Regions from separate parts of the Pseudomonas sp. rhizo66 genome, predicted to be linked through region 2. Evidence: predicted binding sites of a transcription regulator. Region 2 holds the regulator's gene; each other region holds the start of a gene.
What was found. The regulator sigma-54, encoded in region 2, starts transcription at its own class of promoters, with help from an activator protein. The targets are predictions, from matches to a motif close to ANTGGCATNNANNTTGCTNT.
Positions count from the first base shown of each region.

Region 1: the regulator sigma-54 is predicted to act here: its motif matches at 1,811-1,830, upstream of QZR14_RS22525 (circularly permuted type 2 ATP-grasp protein).
Region 3: the regulator sigma-54 is predicted to act here: its motif matches at 1,757-1,776, upstream of glnA (type I glutamate--ammonia ligase).
Region 4: the regulator sigma-54 is predicted to act here: its motif matches at 1,853-1,872, upstream of flgB (flagellar basal body rod protein FlgB).

Region 1 covers NZ_JAUJWZ010000020.1:75,228-78,770, reverse strand. Annotated here, with positions in the region: gene QZR14_RS22540 (PLDc N-terminal domain-containing protein) at 1-180, shown strand, start outside; gene QZR14_RS22535 (hypothetical protein) at 530-763, shown strand; gene QZR14_RS22530 (ribonuclease E inhibitor RraB) at 972-1,319, shown strand; gene QZR14_RS22525 (circularly permuted type 2 ATP-grasp protein) at 1,863-3,272, shown strand; gene QZR14_RS22520 (alpha-E domain-containing protein) at 3,285-3,543, shown strand, end outside.
Region 2 covers NZ_JAUJWZ010000006.1:206,056-209,598, reverse strand. Annotated here, with positions in the region: gene lptB (LPS export ABC transporter ATP-binding protein) at 1-693, shown strand, start outside; gene QZR14_RS09755 (RNA polymerase factor sigma-54) at 881-2,374, shown strand; gene hpf (ribosome hibernation-promoting factor, HPF/YfiA family) at 2,448-2,756, shown strand; gene ptsN (PTS IIA-like nitrogen regulatory protein PtsN) at 2,768-3,232, shown strand; gene rapZ (RNase adapter RapZ) at 3,235-3,543, shown strand, end outside.
Region 3 covers NZ_JAUJWZ010000026.1:29,163-32,705, forward strand. Annotated here, with positions in the region: gene thiI (tRNA uracil 4-sulfurtransferase ThiI) at 88-1,542, opposite strand; gene glnA (type I glutamate--ammonia ligase) at 1,871-3,277, shown strand; gene QZR14_RS25245 (DUF4124 domain-containing protein) at 3,447-3,543, shown strand, end outside.
Region 4 covers NZ_JAUJWZ010000025.1:68,089-71,631, reverse strand. Annotated here, with positions in the region: gene QZR14_RS25075 (chemotaxis protein CheV) at 1-713, shown strand, start outside; gene cheR (protein-glutamate O-methyltransferase CheR) at 760-1,587, shown strand; gene flgB (flagellar basal body rod protein FlgB) at 1,913-2,320, shown strand; gene flgC (flagellar basal body rod protein FlgC) at 2,324-2,767, shown strand; gene flgD (flagellar hook assembly protein FlgD) at 2,783-3,508, shown strand; gene flgE (flagellar hook protein FlgE) at 3,539-3,543, shown strand, end outside.

The DNA.
Region 1 (3,543 bases), on a different contig from region 2:
TTCAACGGTCTGATCGGCCTGATCATCCTCGCCCTCGACATCTGGGCCATCATCAATGTGCTGAAAAGCGGCGCGTCCACCGGGATGAAAATCGTCTGGGTGCTGCTGATCATCCTCCTGCCGGTGCTGGGCCTGATCATCTGGGCGATTGCCGGACCGCGGGGTAACGTGCGGATCTGACCCCGCTCTCATGGACAACCCATAACCTGTGGGAGCTGGCTGATGAGGTGAGGTTCCACTGGTCATCTTCGGCAACGTGCTGCAGGCGATCACCAAGCCAGGCAACGATTAAAAGAACACTGCAAACCCCCTGTGGGAGCGAGCTTGCTCGCGAAATCGGACTGTCAGCCAACATATTTGTTGAATGATAAACCGCCATCGCGAGCAGGCTCGCCCCCACATTTGTCCGGCCAATCTGAAGATGTCGCTTTTTTCATCTTCCCCCGCTGTAATCCTTTTGAACCAACCCCCGGCGTCCAAAGTCGAGATAGGTGTAAGCCCATTTGCGGGTTTGATCGAGGAGGCACTGATGCAAAAGTGGAAAGTCACTTTCGTGGATGATCACGGTGAAATTCTTGATGAAGTCTTCGAACGTGAGGAATGCCCGTCCGATGATGAAGCCGCGCGTCTGATCAAGGAGCGGCTGCTTCCGGTTGCCGCGAAGCTGGATCTGAACGATCTGGAAGGGCGCACCGCCGATGCCGGGGTGAAAAACCTCAAGACTCAGAACGGCATCGAAATCCGCAGCATCACACCTGTCTGAACACTTCCTGTCATCTCGTAAACCAGGCCTTGGCAGCAGCTCTATCTTGGGGCTACTCTGCAAGCGAGATCAGCGAACGGATCGCTAAGGTCTGGTCTTGTCAGCTACATGCTTGTTCCCGCGTGCAACCACGTTGCCGTCGTACTTTGGCCAAAGGCCCGGGGCGGGAATACGGAAAGTCTATCCATCTATGCGAGGGGGACGATTCATGAGCACAGCCTATCAAGAAGACATCAGCAGCAATGTTCTGCGCCGCATGAAAGAAGGCGGTTTCGATTTTTCCCGATTCCATCCCATCGAGTTCTACGCCATTTTCCCGGACGAGGAGCGGGCGCGCAGGGCGGCAGGCAAATTTCGCGGTGAGTCCATCAATGCCCAGGTCAGCCTGCGTGAGGACGGTGCGTGGGCACTGGAATTGAGCAAAGTGATGTACGCGACGTATGACGATATCGGCGACTTCGAGCAGGGTTTTTCGGCCGTGGTCGAACCGTTGGGCGGCATCATCGAAGGCTGGGGCGTCAAGCAGGAGGTGCGCAACCGCCATCGTTTGAACTGATCTCTGTTTTCATTTATCGAGCAACGGCTGACCTTTGGGTCGGCCGTTGTTTTTTAAAGAGCAAAAGATTGCAGCCTCCGGCAGCTCCTACAGGTGATCGGTATAGGAGCTGCCGGAGGCTGCGATCTTTTGCTTTTGCTTTCAAAACATTTCCAAAAGGCAAAAAAAAGCCACCGGAGAGGGTGGCTAAAAGGGAAGACCGATAAGGAGAGGAAACCGGTCAGGGTTACAGCGGGGCGGGCTGCGCGGGCAGTCCGGATCAGTTGAGCTGCTGACTTCATGGCACGCTGGTCGGTGAAGTTTTGCAGCGGATGCGCGGATTATCCTTAGGCAGCGCCGGGCAGTGAAATCAACTCTGACTATGCTGGTGATAGGCGATGCAGTGCGTCGCAATGAAGCGGGGGCAATCCGGTTGGGGCAATTGCCGCACAGGAATGGTGCGGTGCCTGCGGCGTGTATTTCCAACCGATTGAAATCAAAGCGTTTATGCCGATGGCACGGGCCTTGCGAAGGCCTGTATGTCCGGGTGACAAGGAGTACGGCATGATCCGCACCTATTTTGATGAGATGTACGATGCCGGCGGCCAGGTTCGCCCGCATTATCGGGAGTTCGCCCGATGGCTGGCTGACACGCCAGACGAACTGCTGGCCCAGCGGCGACGCGAGGCCGATCTGCTGTTCCATCGCGCCGGGATTACCTTCACGCTCTATGGGGACGAGCAGGGCACCGAGCGCCTGATTCCTTTCGACACCATTCCGCGCAGCATCCCCGCCAGCGAGTGGCGGATCGTCGAGCGCGGCTGCATCCAGCGGGTCAAGGCGCTGAACATGTTCCTCGCCGACCTCTATCACGAGCAGCGCATCATCAAGGCCGGGATCATTCCCGCCGAACAGGTACTGGCCAACGAGCAATATCAGTTGGCGATGCAGGGCCTGGATCTGCACCGCGATATCTATTCGCACATCTCCGGCGTCGATCTGGTACGCGATGGCGACGGCACTTATTACGTGCTCGAAGACAATCTGCGCACACCGAGCGGCGTGAGCTACATGCTCGAAGACCGCAAGATGATGATGCGCCTGTTCCCGGAGCTGTTCGCCGCGCAGCGCATTGCACCGATCGATCACTACCCGAACCTGTTGCTCGACACCCTGAAAAGCTCCAGTCCGATTGATAACCCCAGCGTAGTGGTGCTGACGCCGGGACGCTTCAACAGCGCCTTCTTCGAACACGCGTTCCTGGCCAGGGAAATGGGCGTGGAACTGGTCGAGGGCGCGGATCTGTTCGTGCGTGACGACAAGGTCTTCATGCGCACCACCGACGGCCCGAAAGCGGTGGACGTGATCTACCGCCGCCTCGACGACGCATTCCTCGACCCGCTGGCCTTCAACCCCGACTCGATGCTTGGTGTGCCGGGCCTGCTGTCGTCCTACCGCTCCGGCAACGTAGTGCTGGCCAACGCCATCGGCACTGGCGTGGCGGACGACAAATCGGTGTATCCGTTTGTCACCGACATGATCCGGTTCTACCTCGACGAAGAGCCGATTCTGAAGAACGTACCGACCTGGCAATGCCGCAATCCGTCTGAACTTTCCCATGTGCTGGCCAATCTTCCAGATCTGGTGGTCAAGGAAACCCAAGGTTCCGGCGGTTACGGAATGCTGGTGGGGCCGGCGTCGACGAAGGCGGAAATCGATGCCTTCCGCGAGCGCATCAAAGCCAAACCCCACGCGTACATCGCGCAACCGACGCTGTCGCTGTCGACCTGTCCGACCTTTGTCGAAAACGGCATCGCGCCACGCCATATCGACTTGCGTCCGTTTGTCTTGTCCGGTCGCGAAACCCGGGTGGTGCCTGGCGGTTTGACCCGCGTTGCACTGCGCGAAGGCTCCCTGGTGGTGAATTCCTCCCAGGGCGGCGGAACCAAGGACACCTGGGTGGTCGAGGATTGAAGGAAGCTTGCCATGTTAAGTAGAACTGCCTCGGATCTGTATTGGATGTCGCGTTACCTGGAGCGGGCGGAAAACCTCGCACGGATGCTCGACATCAGTTATTCGCTGTCGCTGATGCCGCAGGATGGTCGCGGCGATGGTTTGCACGAATTGGCCATGCCGTTGCTGATCACCGGCACCCTCGATGATTATCTGGAGCGTCACGGTGCGCTGCATGCCGAACGCCTGTTGCACTTTTTCGCCCTCGATGCCGCCAATCCGGCGAGCATTT
Region 2 (3,543 bases):
GCCTATAAAAGCCGCCAGGTCGTGCGTGACGTCAGCCTGTCGATCGACAGCGGCCAGATCGTTGGCCTGCTCGGTCCCAACGGTGCCGGCAAGACTACGTGCTTCTACATGATCGTCGGCCTGGTACAGGCCGATCAGGGCCGCGTACTGATCGATGATCTGGACGTCAGCCATCAGCCGATGCACGGTCGTGCAAAGGCTGGCATCGGCTATTTGCCGCAAGAAGCGTCGATCTTCCGCAAACTGTCGGTGGCCGACAACATCATGGCCATCCTCGAGACCCGTCAGGAGCTCGACAAGGCCGGCCGTCGCAAGGAGCTGGAAAGCCTGCTGCAGGAATTCCACATCAGCCACATTCGCGACAACCTTGGCATGAGCCTGTCCGGTGGTGAACGCCGCCGCGTGGAAATCGCTCGCGCGCTGGCAACTGCACCGAAATTCATCCTGCTCGACGAACCGTTCGCCGGTGTCGACCCGATCTCGGTCGGCGACATCAAGCAGATCATCCACCACCTCAAGGCCAAGGGTATCGGTGTGTTGATCACCGACCACAACGTCCGTGAGACGCTGGATATCTGCGAAACCGCTTACATCGTCAACGATGGTCAACTGATCGCTGAAGGCGACGCAGAAACCATCCTGGCCAACGATCTGGTCAAGGAAGTGTATCTGGGCCACGAGTTCCGCCTGTAAGCGCAACAGTGCCCGGTGCGCCGCCGGGGCGCTGTATCGATTCAAGCAGGATTTAATACGCTTTAATTGTTACAGCGCTCTAGGCAAACACTTCAGTTTCAGGCATATAATTTGCTTAAGTTTGGCGCTTCGGCGCCCTGTAGTGGATGGCGCATAGCGCCGGCGAATAAGGTGTTAAGCCCCTGCCATGAAACCATCGCTAGTCTTGAGAATGGGCCAGCAGCTGACGATGACACCGCAGCTGCAACAGGCCATCCGCCTGCTCCAATTGTCGACCCTGGATCTGCAACAGGAAATCCAGGAGGCGCTGGAATCCAATCCGATGCTCGAACGCCAGGAAGAAGGCGACGACTTCGACAATTCCGACCCAATGGCCGACAACGCCGAACAGAAGCCCAACACCGAGATCCAGGAACCCTCGTATCAGGAAACCGCGCCGACGGTGGACAACCTCGAGGAAGGTGACTGGAGCGAACGTATCCCCAACGAACTGCCAGTCGATACCGCGTGGGAAGACGTCTACCAGACCAGCGCCAGCAGCCTGCCGAGCAGCGATGACGACGAGTGGGACTTCACCACCCGCACCTCGGCCGGCGAGAGCCTGCAAAGCCACCTGCTGTGGCAACTGAACCTCGCACCGATGTCCGACACCGATCGCCTGATCGCCGTCACCCTGATCGATTGCATCAACAATCAGGGCTATCTGGATGAAACCCTCGAAGAGATTCTCGAGGCGTTCGATCCGGAACTGGACATCGAACTCGACGAAATCGAAGCCGTTCTGCACCGTATCCAGCAGTTCGAACCGGCCGGCATTGGTGCGCGCAACCTTAGTGAATGCCTGTTGCTGCAATTGCGTCAGTTACCCGCCAAGACGCCTTGGCTGGCTGAAGCGAAACGTTTGGTCAGCGATTACATCGACCTGCTCGGCAGCCGCGACTACAGCCAGTTGATGCGCCGGATGAAGCTCAAGGAAGACGAGCTGCGCCAGGTCATCGAACTGGTACAAAGCCTCAATCCGCGCCCGGGCTCGCAAATCGAGTCCACCGAAGCCGAATACGTTGTCCCCGACGTTATCGTGCGCAAGGACAACGAGCGCTGGCTGGTCGAACTCAATCAGGAATCGGTGCCGCGTCTGCGCGTCAACGCCCAGTACGCCGGTTTCGTCCGCCGTGCCGACACCAGCGCCGACAACACCTTCATGCGCAATCAGTTGCAGGAAGCCCGCTGGTTCATCAAGAGCCTGCAAAGCCGCAACGAAACCCTGATGAAAGTAGCCACCCAGATCGTCGAGCATCAGCGCGGTTTTCTGGAATACGGCGACGAAGCCATGAAACCGTTGGTCCTGCACGACATCGCTGAAGCGGTCGGCATGCACGAATCGACGATTTCCCGGGTGACTACGCAGAAATTCATGCATACCCCGCGCGGTATTTATGAACTGAAATACTTTTTCTCCAGCCACGTCAGTACCTCCGAAGGCGGCGAATGCTCGTCCACGGCGATCCGCGCGATCATCAAAAAACTGGTTGCCGCGGAAAATCAGAAAAAGCCGTTGAGTGACAGCAAGATCGCTGGTTTACTGGAGGCACAAGGCATTCAGGTGGCTCGCCGCACCGTCGCCAAGTACCGCGAATCCCTCGGGATCGCGCCTTCGAGCGAACGCAAGCGGTTGATGTAAGCCACGTTACAGCGTTCCAGTGGCAGGCTATCCAGCCTGCCGCTTTATGCACTGGCAACGAAGGAGAAGCTGTATGCAAGTCAACATCAGTGGACACCAACTGGAAGTGACCCAACCTCTGCGCGCCTATATCGAGGAAAAACTCCAACGACTGGAGCGCCATTTCGACAAGATCACCAACGTGCAGGTCACGATGTGCGTCGAAAAGCTGAAGCAGAAAATCGAAGCCACCTTGCATATACCCGGCAGCGAAGTGGTCGCCAACGCGGAACATACCGATATGTACGCGGCGATCGACGCCTTGACCGACAAGCTGGATAAACAACTCAAAAAGCATAAGGAAAAGACCCAGAGCCTGCTCCAGGGCGCGACCGGTCGATAACCCCCCACCCCATGATCCGACTTGAAAGTATCCTGACCCCCGGCCGTTCCCTCGTGAACGTGCCGGGCGGCAGCAAAAAGAAAGCCCTCGAACAAATTGCCAACCTGATCGCCCGAGAAGTGCCGGATCTGGAGATGCAAGATGTCTTCGAGGCGTTGATTGCCCGTGAAAAACTCGGTTCTACCGGTTTTGGTAACGGCATCGCCATCCCCCATTGCCGCCTCAAGGGTTGCACAGCACCGATCAGTGCGCTGATGCACCTTGACGCTCCAATTGATTTCGACGCCATTGACGGCGCACCGGTTGACCTCCTGTTCGTCCTGCTGGTCCCGGAGGCTGCCACCGATGCGCATCTGGAGTTGCTGCGTCAGATCGCCAGCATGCTTGATCGCAAGGAAGTGCGCGAAAAACTGCGCAGCGCACCGAGTAGCGAAGCCTTGTATCAGGTCGTCCTGAGCGAGCAGAACGGGCATTAATCATGCGTTTGATCATCGTCAGTGGCCGCTCCGGCTCGGGTAAAAGCACAGCTCTGGATGTTCTTGAGGACAACGGCTATTACTGCATCGACAACCTGCCCGCAGGCCTGCTGCCGGAACTGGCCGAACGCGCGCTGATTCACACCGAACTGGCGCAACCGCTGGTAGCCGTATCGATTGATGCACGCAACCTGCCGAGCCACCTTTCTCGTTTCCCCGAACTGCTTGAAGATGTCCGAAGCAAGCACATCCAGTGCGACGTCCTGTATCTGGATGCCGACGAGGAAACCCTGCTCAAGCGTTTTTCTGAA
Region 3 (3,543 bases), on a different contig from region 2:
AACAGTAGTGTCCGGCATGGCCGTTACAGCTTGACGGCGGTGTCGGGGGGCCGGTGACGCAGGCCACAGGCAAACAGCCCCGGGCACTTAGCTCGGTCGATAAACGCGCACATTGGCATGCCCCTCACTGAGCAAATGGTGAGCATGCAGGCGACTCATCACGCCTTTGTCGCAATACAGCAGGTACTGGCGAGTCGGATCCAGCTCCTTGAAACGAGCGTTCACTGCGTAGAACGGCATCGTCTGTACTTCTACGCCAGCAAGTTCCAGCGGCTCATCCTCGGCGGCATCCGGGTGACGGATGTCGATCACGATCTGGCCGGCCAGTGCTTCGCTGACTTCTTCAATCTGTACGTCCTGGCCCAATTCGTCGATCACTCGATCGATCGGCACCAGTTTGGCGTTTTCGAGCGCACGCTCGAGCACCGCCATGTCGAATTCTTTCTCTTCGTGCTCAACGCGACCGCGTTTGGCGGCTGTCTTCGGATTAACCGAAATGACCCCGCAGTATTCCGGCATGTGCCGGGCAAAATCGGCGGTGCCGATCTCGTTGGCCGTGTCGATGATGTCCTGCTTGTGCGCCACGATCAGCGGACGCAGGACCAGCTTGTCAGTCACGCAGTCGATCACCGAGAGGTTCGGCAGGGTCTGGCTCGACACCTGGGAGATCGCCTCGCCGGTAACCAGCGCTTCGATGTGCAGGCGATCGGCGATGTTGGAAGCCGCGCGCAACATCATACGCTTCAATACGACGCCCATATGACTGTTATCGACTTTGCCGAGAATTTCGCCCAGCACTTCTTCGAACGGAACACTGACAAATAGCACGCGTTGCGAGCTGCCGTACTTCTTCCAGATGAAATGCGCGACTTCCATCACGCCCAATTCGTGGGCACGACCGCCCAGATTGAAGAAGCAGAAGTGCGTCATCAGGCCGCGACGAATGATCTGGTAAGCCGCAACCGTCGAGTCAAAGCCGCCGGACATCAATACCAGCGTCTGCTCCAGAGCGCCGAGCGGGTAACCGCCGATGCCGTTGTGCTGGCTGTGGATGACGAACAACCGTTTGTCGCGAACTTCGATGCGGACTTCGATTTCCGGCGCTTTCAGGTCGATACCGGCAGCACCGCACTCACGGCGCAGCTTGCTGCCGACGTATTTTTCGACGTCCATCGAGCTGAACGTGTGTTTGCCCGCGCGCTTGCAACGCACCGAAAAAATCTTCCCCGCCAGTGCATCGCCGTAATGCTGTTTGCACTTCTCGGTGATGTCGTCGAAGTCGCCCAGCGGATACTCGTCGATCTGCAGAAAGTGCGCGATGCCCGGCATGCAGGTCAGGCGCTCACCCATCTCTTTCAAGGCTTTGGGGTCGGTAACGCGGGTTTCCAGCTCGAGATTGTCCCACACGCCGTTCACCACCACGGCCGGGTCCAGGTCACGGAGCACGGTGCGGATGTTCTTGGCCAACTGGCGGATGAACTTCGTCCGGACAGGTCGGCTTTTGATGGTGATCTCGGGGAAGACTTTTACGATTAGTTTCATGAAAACAGCGCGCGAACGGCCAGCCGAAAAAGGGGGGCGCGGATTATAGCGGAAATTGCTCAAGGTTTAACCAGTTAATGTGCAGAAGGTTTTGTGTGCACCAAAACAGGTCGTTTTCGATTTGTCACGCTACATTAAAGGGCGAGATTTTCTGCATTCAGGTGCTTTGCACCTTTATAAGCGTGAATTTGGGGCAAAAAACCCATGCTGGGGCACTGGCATGCAATTTGCTCCCTTGTGAGGCAGGTTGCCTTGGCAGAGTATCTGCGCCGGCATCACCCAACTTTAAGGGCATCCACTACTAGCCCTAAGCCACCCGGAGGACAGTATGTCGAAGACGGTTCAACTCATCAAAGATCATGACGTCAAGTGGATTGATCTGCGCTTCACGGACACCAAAGGCACTCAGCACCACGTGACCATGCCGGCTCGCGATGCTTTGGACGAAGACTTCTTCGAAGTCGGCAAAATGTTCGACGGTTCCTCCATTGCTGGCTGGAAAGGCATCGAAGCCTCCGACATGATCCTGATGCCGGTTGACGAAACTGCCGTTCTCGACCCGTTCACCGAAGACGCCACCCTGATCCTGGTGTGCGACATCATCGAACCTTCGAGCATGCAAGGCTACGACCGCGACCCACGTGCGATCGCCAAGCGTGCCGAAGAACACCTGAAAGCCACCGGCATCGGTGACACCGTGTTCGCCGGTCCAGAGCCTGAGTTCTTCATCTTTGACTCGGTGAAATTCAAGTCGGACATCTCCGGCTCGATGTTCAAGATCTACTCCGAGCAAGGTTCGTGGATGTCCGACCAGGACGTCGAAGGTGGCAACAAAGGTCACCGTCCAGGCGTCAAAGGCGGCTACTTCCCGGTTCCGCCGTTCGACCACGACCACGAAATCCGTACCTCCATGTGCAACGCACTGGAAGAAATGGGCCTGACCGTCGAAGTTCACCACCACGAAGTGGCAACTGCCGGCCAGAACGAAATCGGCGTCAAGTTCAACACCCTGGTGAAGAAAGCCGACGAAACCCAAACCCTGAAGTACGTTGTCCACAACGTTGCTGACGCTTACGGCCGCACCGCGACCTTCATGCCGAAGCCACTGTACGGCGACAACGGTTCGGGCATGCACGTCCACATGTCGATCTGGAAAGACGGCAAGAACACCTTCGCTGGTGAAGGCTATGCCGGCCTGTCCGATACCGCTCTGTACTTCATCGGCGGCATCATCAAACACGGTAAGGCCCTGAACGGCTTCACCAACCCGGCGACCAACTCCTACAAGCGTCTGGTGCCAGGCTTCGAAGCGCCGGTAATGCTGGCCTACTCGGCCCGCAACCGTTCCGCTTCGATCCGTATTCCTTACGTGTCGAGCCCGAAAGCCCGCCGTATCGAAGCACGCTTCCCGGATCCGGCTGCCAACCCGTACCTGGCCTTCGCAGCACTGCTGATGGCCGGTCTGGACGGTATCCAGAACAAGATCCACCCAGGCGACGCTGCTGACAAAAACCTGTACGACCTGCCGCCTGAAGAGGCGAAAGAGATCCCGCAAGTTTGCGGCAGCCTGAAAGAAGCCCTGGAAGAGCTGGACAAGGGCCGCGCGTTCCTGACCAAGGGCGGCGTATTCTCCGACGACTTCATCGACGCTTACATCGCACTGAAATCGGAAGAAGAAATCAAGGTTCGCACCTTCGTACATCCACTGGAATATGAGCTGTACTACAGCTGCTGATCCGGTAGCGCCGCGCTATGCGGCGTGACAAAAAGAGGCCTCCTTCGGGAGGCCTTTTTTATTGCCTGCGATTTGTGGCGTCTGAATGATCTCCGGATGTGAGCCGGGTTGGGCCAACTGCCGCGACTGTCCTATGCTGCACCCATCGTTTTCAATCCCGGTCGATTTCATGGGTCGCACCTTTCTCTACATACTGCTGCTGATCGCCCTCCCCGCCGCCGCGCAGATCTACAAGTACACCGATGCCAACGGCAACACGGTCTACA
Region 4 (3,543 bases), on a different contig from region 2:
ATCTGGCAATGGCCACCGGTTCCGGAGCGTTGAAGGACAAGAACAACCCGTTCGTGATCATCACGGAGTACAACACCAAGACCCAGGGTTTCCTGGTTCGCTCGGTGGAGCGCATCGTCAACATGAACTGGGAAGAGATTCATCCACCACCCAAGGGCACGGGGCGCGATCATTACCTGACCGCTGTGACTCGGGTGGACAATCAGTTAGTCGAAATCATCGACGTCGAGAAAGTGCTGGCCGAAGTTGCGCCGACACCGGAAGCGATTTCGGTGGGCGTGGTCGATGTCGAGACCCAGACCAAGGCACTCTCGTTGCGTGTCTTGACGGTCGATGACTCGTCAGTGGCGCGCAAGCAGGTCACGCGTTGCCTGCAGACGGTCGGCGTTGAAGTAGTAGCGCTGAACGACGGCAAGCAGGCGCTGGATTACCTGCGCAAGCTGGTCGATGAGGGCAAGAAGCCGGAAGAAGAGTTCCTGATGATGATTTCCGACATCGAGATGCCGGAGATGGACGGGTACACACTGACGGCCGAGATCCGCGCTGACCCGCGCATGCAAAAGCTTCACATCATCCTGCATACTTCGTTGTCCGGGGTATTCAATCAGGCGATGGTCAAGAAAGTCGGTGCCGATGACTTCCTGGCCAAGTTCCGTCCTGATGACCTGGCATCCCGGGTAGTCGACCGGATCAAAGCAGCAGATATCAGCTAGGGGCGTTTTGCTCCTGGCGGTCAACACGATTTAAGAGGCGGCATCATTGTCTACGGGTAATTTGGATTTCGAACAGTTCCGGGTCTTCCTGGAAAAAGCCTGTGGCATTTTGCTCGGTGAAAACAAGCAGTACCTGGTCTCGAGCCGTCTCAACAAACTGATGGAGCAGCAAGGCATCAAGTCTCTGGGTGAGCTGGTTCAGCGCATCCAGACCCAGCCGCGCAGCGGTTTGCGCGAACAGGTGGTCGATGCCATGACGACCAACGAAACCCTCTGGTTTCGGGATACCTATCCGTTTGAAGTCTTGAAGAACAAGGTGCTGCCTGAAGCGATCAAGGCCAGCCCCAACCAGCGCCTGCGGATCTGGTCGGCAGCCTGCTCGTCGGGTCAGGAGCCTTACTCGCTGTCGATGTCGATCGACGAATTCGAGCGCAGCAACCTCGGCCAGTTGAAGATGGGCGTGCAGATCGTTGCCACGGACCTGTCCGGCAGCATGCTGACCAACTGCAAGACCGGTGAGTACGACAGCCTGGCCATTGGTCGCGGTTTGTCCGCCGATCGTTTGCAGCGGTACTTTGATCCGAAAGGGCCGGGCCGCTGGGTGATCAAGGCGCCGATCAAGAACCGGGTGGAGTTCCGTTCGTTCAACCTGCTCGACAGCTATGCCGCGCTGGGCAAGTTCGACATCGTGTTCTGCCGCAACGTGTTGATCTACTTCTCTGCCGAAGTGAAGAAAGACATCCTGTTGCGCATTCACAGCACGTTGAAGCCGGGCGGGTATCTGTTCCTTGGCGCTTCTGAAGCGCTGAACGGTTTGCCGGATCATTACCAAATGGTTCAGTGCAGCCCGGGGATCATTTACCAGGCGAAGTGAAGCATATGGCAAAAGAAGGGAGCCCTCAGGGGCTCCTTTTTTTTGCCGCATGCTTCACGTAGGAGCTGCCGAAGGCTGCGATCTTTTGATTTTGTTTTTCAAGATCTAGATCAAAAGATCGCAGCCTTCGGCAGCTCCTACAGGGAGGGCTGTTAACAGGGCGAAGCGGCAGAAAAGCGGCATCCGGCGGTAACCGGTTGCCGCTTTTCTGGCATTGCCGCTTTGCCGACTCCCGGCAAAGCCCCGGTTTACGCGGCTTTCACAGTTTGGCACGACGCTTGCTAAAGCTCAGTTACGAAAAACCGGTCACCTGAAGGTTCCCGACATGAGCATCAGCTTCGATAAAGCGCTCGGCATTCACGAAAAGGCATTGGGCTTCCGCGCTCAGCGTGCCGAAGTGCTGGCCAACAACATCGCCAACGCCGACACCCCGAACTACAAGGCTCGGGATCTGGACTTCTCCAAAGTGCTTGAAGCACAGACCCAGAAAAACGCCAACGGCACTATCGCCCTGAACATGACCAACAGCCGTCACATCGAAGCTGAAGGCCTGGGCAACGGCGACGAATCGCTGATGTATCGCACGCCGATGCAACCTTCGATCGACCAGAACACCGTGGACGCTCAACTGGAACAGTCGAACTACGCGGAAAACGCCGTCGGCTTCCAGGCCAGCTTCACCCTGCTCAACAGCAAATTCAAAGGGCTGGTGTCAGCCCTGCGCGGAGAGTAATCCATGTCCCTGTCCAGCGTTTTCAACATTGCCGGCAGCGGCATGAGCGCACAGACCACGCGTCTGAACACCGTGGCCTCGAACATCGCCAACGCCGAAACCGTCTCGTCGAGCATCGACCAGACCTATCGCGCCCGTCACCCGGTGTTCGCCACCATGTTCCAGGGCGGCCAGAACAGCGGCAGCAATTCGCTGTTCCAGAGCCAGGACGCGGCCGGTCAAGGCGTACAGGTGCTCGGTGTGGTCGAGGACCAGAGCAACCTCGAAGCGCGCTACGAGCCGAACCATCCGGCGGCCGACGCCAAAGGCTACGTCTACTACCCGAACGTCAACGTGGTGGAAGAAATGGCTGACATGATTTCCGCGAGCCGCTCGTTCCAGACCAACGCCGAAATGATGAACACCGCCAAAACCATGATGCAGAAGGTACTGACCCTCGGTCAGTAATAAGGGGCGACTGCCATGAGTGTTTCCGATACCACCAGCAGCCTGAGCATGAATGACATCCTGGCGAACTCGTCGAAAAAGACCAGTTCGACCACCGGTGGCATTGCTTCGGCGACCAACAGCGCCACCGGCGGCCAGGCACTGGGCAAGGACGCGTTCCTGCAACTGCTGGTCACCCAGCTGAAAAACCAGAATCCGCTCGATCCGCAGGACAACAGTGCCTTCGTTGCGCAGTTGGCGCAGTTCAGCAGCCTTGAGGGGATTACCACCCTCAACAGCACTGTCAGCTCGCTGGCCGGCAACTACAACTCGTCGCAAGCCTTGCAGGCTTCGTCGCTGGTGGGCCGTAATGTGATCGTGCAGACCAACTCGGTTCAGCTCGACGATCCGAGCAAAGGCATGACCGGTTCGGTCACCGTTCCGTCGTCGATTGCCGGCGGCACCGTCAGCATCACCGACAGCAGCGGCGCGGTGGTTCGCACCATCGATCTGGGCAGTCGCGCCGCAGGCGCCGCGAGCTTCACTTGGGACGGCAAGGACAAGGACGGCAATCTGGTCAAGACCGGTACCTATACCGTCAAGGCCAACGCATCGATCAATGGTACCTCGACCGACATGGCGACATACCTGCCGGCTACCGTCACCAGCGTGACGATCAGCCAGACCGGTGGCGAACTGATGCTCAACCTGTCCGGCAAGGGCACCGTTGCCCTGTCCAAAGTACAAACCATTGGTATATAGAGCCGACTAACCGGCACAAAGGAGTGGAATATGTC